3 regions of the Streptomyces sp. NPDC088252 genome follow, and region 1 is predicted to be linked to each of the others. Evidence: riboswitches for the same ligand, from Rfam matches in the RefSeq annotation. Region 1 holds a riboswitch; each other region holds the start of a gene.
What was found. A riboswitch is a leader RNA that binds a small molecule or an ion and turns the genes downstream of it on or off. The one in region 1 is predicted to bind cobalamin.
Positions count from the first base shown of each region.

Region 2: another riboswitch for cobalamin. It lies ahead of ACIOHC_RS03300 (prenyltransferase/squalene oxidase repeat-containing protein); the one in region 1 lies ahead of ACIOHC_RS29495 (ABC transporter substrate-binding protein).
Region 3: another riboswitch for cobalamin. It lies ahead of ACIOHC_RS26940 (cobalamin biosynthesis protein); the one in region 1 lies ahead of ACIOHC_RS29495 (ABC transporter substrate-binding protein).

Region 1 is NZ_JBIURS010000017.1:93,268-96,533, reverse strand. It holds gene ACIOHC_RS29500 (cytochrome P450) at 1-555, shown strand, start outside; cobalamin riboswitch at 1,227-1,358, shown strand; gene ACIOHC_RS29495 (ABC transporter substrate-binding protein) at 1,397-2,383, shown strand; gene ACIOHC_RS29490 (iron ABC transporter permease) at 2,380-3,266, shown strand, end outside.
Region 2 is NZ_JBIURS010000001.1:746,358-749,623, reverse strand. It holds gene ACIOHC_RS03305 (MBL fold metallo-hydrolase) at 1-651, shown strand, start outside; cobalamin riboswitch at 837-972, shown strand; gene ACIOHC_RS03300 (prenyltransferase/squalene oxidase repeat-containing protein) at 1,080-2,354, shown strand; gene ACIOHC_RS03295 (SCO2322 family protein) at 2,351-3,034, shown strand; gene ACIOHC_RS03290 (energy-coupling factor transporter transmembrane component T) at 3,031-3,266, shown strand, end outside.
Region 3 is NZ_JBIURS010000014.1:120,249-123,514, forward strand. It holds gene ACIOHC_RS26935 (cobyric acid synthase) at 1-342, opposite strand, end outside; gene ACIOHC_RS26940 (cobalamin biosynthesis protein) at 339-1,352, opposite strand; cobalamin riboswitch at 1,497-1,628, opposite strand; gene ACIOHC_RS26945 (hypothetical protein) at 1,799-2,029, opposite strand; gene ACIOHC_RS26950 (inorganic phosphate transporter) at 2,199-3,266, opposite strand, start outside.

The DNA of each region.
Region 1 (3,266 bases):
GCAGCCGGATGGATTCTGCTCCACCTGGCCCGGTACCCCCAGGCAGCGGGCCGCGTCGCGGCCGAAGCCGCCTTGCTGCCCGCGGACCCGGCCGCGACGACCAGCACCCACCTCGACAGCCTGCAATACACCCAGGCACTGGTACGCGAGGTACTCCGACTGCACCCCCCGAGCTGGCTGCTGACCCGGCGCGCCACGCGGCAGACTCAGCTCGCCGACTACACCATCAATGCCGGGTCCACCGTTCTTGTCTGCCCCTACACCGCCCACCGCGACGCACGGGAACACCCCGAGCCGGACCGGTTCCGGCCCGAGCGCTGGCTCGATGATTCGGGCTCGCCGGCGAAACCCGGGGTCTTCCTCTCCTTCGGTACCGGGCCGCATGGCTGCGAAGGAGCCGCTCTGGCCATGGCGATGCTGACGCTCCTGACTGCGCAGACCGCCCGCCGTTACCACTTGAGCGAGCCGCCCGGACCAGAACCCAGCTACCAGCTCGCCACCTTCGAAGGTCTCGCAACGGTCGGCTTGCGCCTGCGTGCCACCTTGCGCAGCTGAGGGCAGTCCCGCTTTCGGTGACAGTCCGCCTCCACGGCGAACTCGCCGCCTCGACGGATGGTCTGGGGTCCGCGCCGGGCGTTGCGCCCGTCACGATGACGGACATTCCGGCATCGGCCAGCCGCTTGGCGACCCCACGTCCCGGGTGAAGCCGGGGGACATGCGTGCGACCGAACGCCTGACGACTCATCACGTATGCCTCTGTCTACCAAAACGTCTGGTGACACAACGGCCTCCGGAGCCGTGTGCACTGGTACCGACCTTCATTCCGATGAGGCCCGGCGTCCTTCCATATCGCGAGCGAGCTGTCGAGCCGCGAAGCAAACCTTCCGAGCGGGGGCCGGACCCACCCAGGTCCCGTGGTAGCCGTCACCCGGTCAGCAAGCCGGGGCCCCTCCGCGCCCAATGCCGGCCATTTGCTGACCCGGACGGCCCCATCACTCCTCTGACCTGCACAGATGACCAAGCGATAGATCTTGCTTGAGCATCGTGCGCAGCATTCTGCACTCCCGGAAGAGGGCTCCCTGTCGGTTTTCTGCAGGTCCAGGGCGCTCTTCACGACGGCACAACCGCCTGAACATTGATCAGATGCCCTCGGTCGTCACGGACATCGACGTCCGGGGTCGAGCGGGACCAGCAGCGCGAGGGGCAGGCCCTGTCTGAATACGCGGTCTGACAGAATGGGCTCCGGAACTCAGGCGACGCGCGTCAGGAAACCGGTGTGAATCCGGTACGGTCCCGCCACTGTGACCGGGCTGCATCAGCCCGGAAGCCAGATACTGACCGCGCCGCCTTCTCGTACAACCCAGGGGACGAGGACATCCCCCGGAAAGGCTCGGCCATGCCCCGGATCCGCCGTGTACCACTCGCGCTCATACCGCTGCTTCTGCTGCCGCTCACCGGCTGCGGCTCCGGCACGGGCGGTGAGGGCAAGGCAGAGACCGCACCGGCCGCCGACGGTTATCCCTACACGGTCACCAACTGCGGTACGAAGACGACCTTCGACGCCCCGCCGAAGCGGGTCGTCACCATGAACCAGCACGTCACCGAAATCATGCTGGCCCTTGGGCTCCAGGACCGGCTGGCCGGGACGGCCTACCTGGACGACAGCATCCTGCCGAAGTACCGGTCCGCGTACGCCAGCACCAAGGTGCTCGCGAAGGAGTACCCCTCCAAGGAGGTGCTGCTCGGCGCCAACCCCGACTTCGTCTACGGCGGGTACAGCAGCGCGTTCGACAAGACCAAGGGCCAGGACCGGGTGGGGCTCCGGAAGGACGGCATCAACACCCGGCTGAACATCGAGAACTGCACCAAGGGCAAGGTCGGCATCGATCAGCTCGCCACCGAGATCACCCAAGTCGCCAGGACCTTCGGCGTACCGGAGCGCGGCAAGAAGCTGCTTGCCGAGGAGCGACAGAAGATCGCGGCGGTCGAGGCAGACCTCAAGGGCTCCTCGCGTCCCTCGGTGTTCGTGTACGACTCCGGCGACAGCTCCGCGTTCACCGCCGGCGGTAAGGGCATCGGCAACGAGATCGTCCGGCTCGCCGGGGGCAGGAACGTCTTCGCGGACCTCGACGCCACCTTCGGCGACGTGTCCTGGGAGCAGGTCATCAAGCGCAAGCCCGAGGTGGTCGTGATCTACGACTACGGAGGCACCACGGTGGCGGCCAAGAAAAAGCGGCTGCTGAACGATCCGGCACTCGCGGACGTGCCGGCGATCAAGGACAGGAAGTTCGCGGTACTCCCGCTGTCCTCGGCCGTGCTCGGTGTCCGGGTCGCCGACGCCGTGCGGGACCTGGCCGGGCAGCTGCACCCCGGCACTCCGTGAGCGCGGAGTCCGCCCGCCCCGGTCCGAAGTCCGTCCTCCGCTCGACCCCCGTCGTGATCGGCGTTCTCACGGTGCTGCTGCTCGCGGCGGCGGTGGCCGGTCTGGCGCTCGGCCCGGTACGGATTCCGCCGGGCCAGGTACTGAGTACGGTCCTGGGTGGTGAACGCACTGGTGCGTACCCGACGATCGTGTGGGAGGTACGACTGCCCAGGGTGCTGCTCGGGGCCGTCGTCGGCGCCGGGCTGGCGCTGTCGGGAACGGTGCTCCAGGCGCTGGTGCGTAACCCGTTGGCCGATCCGTTTCTGCTGGGCGCCTCGTCCGGGGCATCAGCGGGCGCTGCCGTGGTCGTCGTGCTGGGGGTCGGCGCCGGGGCGGCCACCGACGTGGCCCTGCCCATTGCCGCGTTCGCCGGGTCCATGGCGGCGCTGGTCGCCGTCTACGCGATGGCCCGGCGCGGCGGCACCATGACAACGGGCCGGCTGATCCTGGCCGGGGTGGCGATCCAGTACGTACTGTCCGCGTTCACCAGCCTGATCCTGGTCCTCTCCTCCCGGGCCGAGCATGTGCGGGCGATCCTGTTCTGGACGCTGGGCGGCCTGGGTGGCGCCCGTTGGGACCAACTGGCGCTGCCTGCGTCGGTATTGGGCGTCGGGGCCGTGCTCCTGATCAGCCTGGCCCGTCCACTGGATCTGCTGCTGACCGGGGAGGAAGGGGCACGCAGCCTCGGCCTGGACCCCGGGCGCTTCCGGGGCGGGGTCTTCGTGCTGGTGTCACTGATCATCGGGGTGCTGGTCGCCTACAGCGGGGCGATCGGCTTCGTCGGCCTGATGATTCCGCACGCCGCCCGGATGATCGTCGGCGCGTCCCACCGCAGACTGCTGCC
Region 2 (3,266 bases), on a different contig from region 1:
CTGCGGGCCGCGGTCGAGGGCGGCCGGATGCGCACGCTGCCGGGGCTGCGGTCCGCGCTCCCGGACCGGGAGATCGCTCCGGGGGAGCTCCTCGGCCTGGCGGGCCGCCGACTGCGGGCGATCTGGACTCCGGGGCACACGCCCGGTCATGTCTGTCTGCATCTGGAGGAGGAGCATCCGCGGAATCTGCCGGGCCGGGGGCGGCTGTTCTCGGGGGACCATCTGCTGCCGGGGATCAGCCCGCACATCGGGCTGTACGAGGACCCGGACGCCGCGCCGGGCACCGCCCCCTCCGCCGGGGGAGACCCCGTCGGTGACTACCTCGGCTCGCTGGAGCACATCGGCCGGCTCGGCGTGGCGGAGGTGCTGCCCGCCCACCAGTACGCGTTCACGGACGCCGCGGGGCGCGTACGGGAACTCCTGGACCATCACGAGGAACGGCTGACCGGACTGCTCAAGCTGCTGGCCACCCCGCTCACGCCGTGGGAGCTGGCCGAGCGGATGGAGTGGAACCGGCCGTGGGAGCAGATCTCGCACGGTTCGCGGAACATCGCCGTCTCCGAGGCCGAGGCGCATCTGCGACGTCTGGTCAGGCTGGGGCGCGCGGAGGCGGTGGCGGGGAGCGAGCCGGTGACGTACATCGCGGTGTGAAGGGCGCGGCGGGCCGTCGGGCAGGGAGCTCGTTCACCCTCTTCCGGACACCCGGGCACCGGCACGGGCCGGACTTCCGGCGAGCGCGGTGAAGGCGTCGCCCGTCGGGCTCCCGGGGCCGCGCCGGGCCGTCGCCCGTTCCGTGGAAGACGAGCCCCCGGACGGCCCCGGAACCCGTCCGACCCCGCCCGGTAGAGTGTGCGGGTCGTCATCATGCCCGTTCAGGGGGAAGCCGGTGCGAATCCGGCGCTGACCACGCAGCCGTGAACCGTCGTCGCAGACGGTGAGTCGGAATGCCCTGTCCGCGGTCGTGACCGGCTCGCGACCTCCGGAACCCCGGTGGTCGGCACCGTCGAGGTATACGGAGCCGGAGCCTGGTGCCTGAGCGTGCCTGTGCCCGGTTCCCCGCAGGAGAGGCCCCGCCCGCCATGACCGTACGCCGCAGCGCGGCAACGCTCGCCGCCATCGCCACCGTGCTCTGTGCGGCCGCTGCCCCGGTCGCGGTGGCGGCGCCGTCCCCTTCCCCCTCGCCGTCCGTCGCCCTGCCGTCCGGGCTGTACGGCACGAAGGACCCGACCTACGACGGTGTCTGGCGGCAGTCGCTGGCCTTCCTCGCCCAGCGGCTGGAGGGCGTCACGCCCGCCAAGGAGTCGGTGGACTGGCTGATCGCCCAGCAGTGCGGCAACGGCGCCTACGCCGCGTACCGGCCCGACGTCTCCCGGCCCTGCACCGGGAAGACGGTGCTGGACACCAATGCCACCGCGGCCGCCGTCCAGGCGTTCGTCGAGGTGGGCGGGCACCGGGACACCGTCAACAACTCGGTCCGCTGGCTGAAGTCCGTACAGAACGAGGACGGCGGCTGGGGCTACACCGCCGGCGCGCCCAGCGACGCCAACTCCACCTCGCTGGTGATCGGCGCCCTCGCCCGGCAGGGCCAGCGGCTCGCGGACATCACCACCCCGGACGGCAAGACCCCCTACTCCCCGCTGCTCGCGCTCGCGATCCCGTGCGGCGGCAAGGACGGCGGCGCCTTCGCCTACCAGCCCGACAAGGCCGGCAAGCTCGCCGCCAACGCGGACGCCACCGCCGCCGCCGTGCTCGGCACGATGGGCAAGGCCCTGGCCGTCGGGAACAACGCCGCGGCCAAGGGGACCAGCTGCCGCCCGGGGACCGGTCTCACGCCCGAGCAGGCCGCCCAGAACGGCGCCCACTACCTCGCCAACGCCCTCGCCACGAGCGGCCACCTCGACCTGGCCCCGATGCCCGGTGCCGCCGACACCACCCCGCAGCCCGACTTCGGCAACACCGCGGACGCGGTCGTCGCCCTGTCCGCCGCGGGCCACCAGGACAAGGCCGCCAAGGCCCTGGCCTGGCTGAAGAAGAACGCCGGCCCCTGGGCCGAGCAGAACGGTCCCGCCGCCTACGCCCAGCTGGTCCTGGCCGCGCACGCGACCGGCTCCGACGCCCGCGACTTCAACGGCGTCAACCTGGTCGACCGGCTGAACGCGACCGGTCCCGCACCCGCGGCCGTCACGACGCCCGACCCGTCCGCCGACACCGGCTACGAGGCCACGGAGAAGGACCAGGTGCACAGCGGCGACGACGTGATCGGTGGCGTGTGGTGGTTCATCGGCATCGGCCTCGTCGTCGCCGCGGCCGCGGCCTTCCTGATCAGCGGCCGGCGCAAGAACCGGCAGCTGTGAGGCGGGCGGGAAGGGCCACCGCGCTGCTGGTGGCCCTGGCTGCCGTCCTGGCCGTGCTCGGCGCCGGGACGGCCCAGGCGGCCGGGTACCGGTACTGGTCGTTCTGGGAGGGTTCCGGCACCGGCTGGACGTACGCCACCCAGGGCCCGTCCCTCGTCCGGCCGGACGACGGCACGGTGCAGGGCTTCCGGTTCTCGGTCAGCGAGGACTCCCAGGACTCGGCGAAGCCGCGCCGCTCCCCCGACTTCGCGAAGATCTGCGCGGACACCCCGGCCCAGGACGGCACCAAGCGGGTCGCGCTGGTCATCGACCCGGGCACGGCGGCGGACGCCCCGGCCGGCGAGACGCCGCCCGCGCCGCGTACCGCCTGCGCGCGGGTCGCCCCCGACGCGAGCGCCGCCGAGGCGCTCGCCTCGGTGGCCAAACCGCTGCGTTACAGCAGCGACGCGCTGCTCTGTGCCATCTCCGGCTATCCGGGCTCGGGCTGCGGCGAACAGGTCTCGGGCGACGGGCACGCGACGCCTTCCGCGACTGCGTCCCCGGGCGCCTCCGCCCCCGCCGCCGCCTCCACCGGTTCGGGCGGCTCCGGCGGGCCGTCCGCCGGGGTGCTCGTCGGCGTCGGCGCCGTTCTCCTCCTCGGCATCGCCGCAGTCGTGCAGGCCCGCCGCCGCCGCGGATGACCGCCCCGACCAGCGGCCCGGTGACCGGCGCCACCGGCACCGTCCGGCCGCGCCGGCCGCTGCGCGCCCCCGGGGCGACCCGGAGCAACGCCCTGCCCGCCGGGGCCTGGTGGCTGTGGGCGCTCGGTCTCGCCACCGCCGCGTCCCGGACCACCAATCCGCTGCTGCTCGGGCTGCTGGTGGGGGTCGCCGGCTATGTGGTCGCGGCGCGCCGCACGGACGCGCCGTGGGC
Region 3 (3,266 bases), on a different contig from region 1:
GGAGAGGAGCGCTTCCTGCCGGCCCCCGTGGTAGCCGCGTGCGCTCATCTCGCCGACCGGCCGGCCCATCAGGACGACCTGGCTGGAGCGGTCGCCGCCGGGCTTGAGCAGGACGGGGTTCATCAGCGCGGACGGCTCCACCCGCGCGGCCTGGGCCTGCATGGCCTGGGCGCGCCCGATCTCGGCGCCCTCGCGGGTGACGAACGAGTTCAGCGACATGTTCTGCGCCTTGAACGGCGCCACCTTCACGCCCTGGCGCACCAGCCAGCGGCAGATGCCCGCCGTGACGACGCTCTTGCCCGCGTCCGAGGTGGTTCCGGCGACCAGCAGCCCGCCGCTCATGTATGTCTCCGTCCTGCGATCCGAGTCCCTGCCGCAGCAGTTGCCGCGGTCCGGCGCCCCGCGATGCGTCGTGCGGCGAGGCCGGCGCCCAGCCGTCCCGCCACGCACACGCCCAGGGCGAGCGCGCTCACCCGGCGCGACAGCCGCACCGCGCGTTCGATGTCCTCGGTCTCCACCGCCCGGCCCCGTGCCCCGTTGAGGACGGGGCGGTGCTCGACCCTTCCGCCGTACGCGAGGGTCCCGCCGAGCCGCACGCCGAGCGCGCCCGCGAACGCGGCTTCCACCGGGCCCGCGTTGGGGCTCGGGTGCTTGGCCGCGTCGGCCCGCCAGGCCCGTACCGCGCCCCGTGGCCGCCCCCCGGCGGCCACGGCGAGCAGGGCCGTGAGCCGGGCACCGGGCCAGCCCGCGACGTCGTCGAGGCGGGCGGAGGCCCAGCCGTAGCGCCGGTGGCGGGGGGACTTGTGGCCGACCATGGCGTCGAGGGTGTTGACGGCCCGGAAGCCGACGAGCCCCGGCACCCCGCCCAGCGCGCCCCACACCAGGGCGCCGACCACCGCGTCCGAGGTGTTCTCGGCGACGGACTCCACCACGGCGCGGGCGATCTGCGGTCCGTCGAGGGAGTGCGGGTCGCGTCCGCACAGATGCGGCAGTCGCTCGCGGGCCGACCCGATGTCACCGGCCGCCAGGGCGTCGCCGATCGTCCGGGCCTCACGCCCCAGGGACGTACCGCCGACGACGGACCAGGTGGCGGCCGCGGTCAGGGCGACACGGGCGGCGGGACGGCCGCGCACGGCACGGGTGATCAGCGCGGCACCACCCGCGGCGCCCCCGGCCAGGACGAGGGTGTGCAGCGCGCCCCACCCGCGGTGGTCGCGCCACAGACGGCGTTCGACGCCCGCCGCGGCCCGCCCGAAGGCGGCGACCGGATGCCCCCTGCGGGGGTCACCGAGCAGCAGGTCACCGATCAGACCGGCCGTGGCACCGTACGCGAACATGCGGTCGGCACGCACGGCTCAACCGGCCGACGCGCCTCGAAGGACCTTCGTACAGGCGGCTCTCGACGAGAGCGCCACAGCAACGGACGCACGGCAGCCAGGCATGGCGATATGTCCTCACTCAGGGTCCGCGCCCTGGTTCGACGTGACCGGCGACGAGAGTCTCCTGGCTCCCGGATCCGCAGTTCCCCCGGCCTTCCAGCCCGCTCGCGCGCGCCGTGACTTCCGGTGTGGGGGACTGCTCCCCGGTGACAGTGGCGGGACCGCGCCGGATTCGCACCGGCTTCCTCTGCTGTCGCCGTAATTGGCTCCGGCAGTCCACCACGCTCCGCGAACGCCCGTCAACTTGCCGTTGACCTGCGGCGGCGCAGTGTGCTGAGGCCCACATCGGGCCGGGCACGCCGGAACGGGCCGGCCACACGAGGTGTGTCCGGCCCGTCGGGGAGTGCGCGGGGGAGGGCTCAGGCGACGATCAGATAGATCCCGTACGCGACCGCCGCCGCGCACAGCCCGAAGCAGATGTACGCGCCGGCGCGGGCCAGCAGCAGTGAGCCGCCGGTGCCGCCCTGCGCCGCCGGTTCGGGCTGCTTGGAGAGACCGACGATGCCCAGGGTGAAGAGACCCACCAGCGCGACGGTGACGACGAGGGAGACGCCGAAGACGGAGCCGAGGGCTGCCCAGTCGATGTTCATGCTGAATCCTTAGAGCGTCCGACAATCGGGGGGAGAAGGAACGGGGTTGGGTGCGTGCGGCTGCGAGGCGGAGGATTGAGGCATGGCGATCGACGACAATGCGGCAGATGCGCGCACCCAACCCCGCGACGCCGCCCTCCAATTGCCGGACGCTCTTCAGACGGCTGGCCTAGACGGTGGCGGGTCGCGCCGGGTCCTGGGGGGTTCCGGCCGGGGCCGGAATGGTGGTCTTGAGGTCCTGGGCCGTCGCCTGGGCCGCGGTGGGCGGCGGGCTGACGGCGGCGATGGCCGTGGTGACGACGCCCGCGGGCTCGGCCACGCCGTCCGCCGGCGCGACATCGCCGTGGCCGACCGGCTTGCGGCGTGACACCAGCCAGATCGAGCCGGAGCCCGCGACCAGCAGCGCCGCGACGACGACGACACCCCAGGTGCCCTGCTTGGTGAGGAGTTCCGCACCCGCGCCGACCAGGCCCGCGGCCGGCAGGGTCAGACCCCAGGCGACGAACATCCGGGTGGCGGTGGACCAGCGGACCACACCGCCCTGACGGCCGAGGCCCGCGCCCATGACGGCGCCGGAGCAGGACTGGGTGGTGGAGAGGGAGAAGCCGAGGTGGGAGGAGGCCAGGATGACCGTGGCCGCGCTGGTCTGGGCGGCGAAGCCCTGCGGCGGCCTGAGGTCGGTGAGGCCGCTGCCCATGGTGCGGATGATGCGCCAGCCGCCCAGGTAGGTGCCGAGCGCGATGGCCGTACCGGCGGCGACGATGACCCAGACCGGCGGGTTGGCGCCGGGGTGCAGGACGCCGCCGGTGACCAGGGCCAGGGTGATGATGCCCATGGTCTTCTGCGCGTCGTTGGTGCCGTGGGCGAGGGAGACCAGTCCGGCCGAGGCGATCTGACCGGCGCGGTAGCCCTTGGCGGTGGCCTTCTCCTGGGCGTCGTTGCGGATCTTCCCGCCGATCCGGTACGTCAGCCTGGTGGCCAGCAACGCGGCCAGGCCGGCGACGATCGGGGCGGCGACGGCGGGGAGCAGCACCTTGGTGACGACCGTGCCGCCGTTGACCGACGACCAGCCCGCCGACATCACGGCGGCACCGATCAGGCCGCCGAACAGGGCGTGCGAGGAGCTGGACGGCAGTCCGACCAGCCAGGTCAGCAGATTCCAGAGGATGGCGCCGACGAGTGCCGCGAAGATGACTTCTGTCCGCAACCCGTCCTCGTTGATGATCCCGCCGGAGAT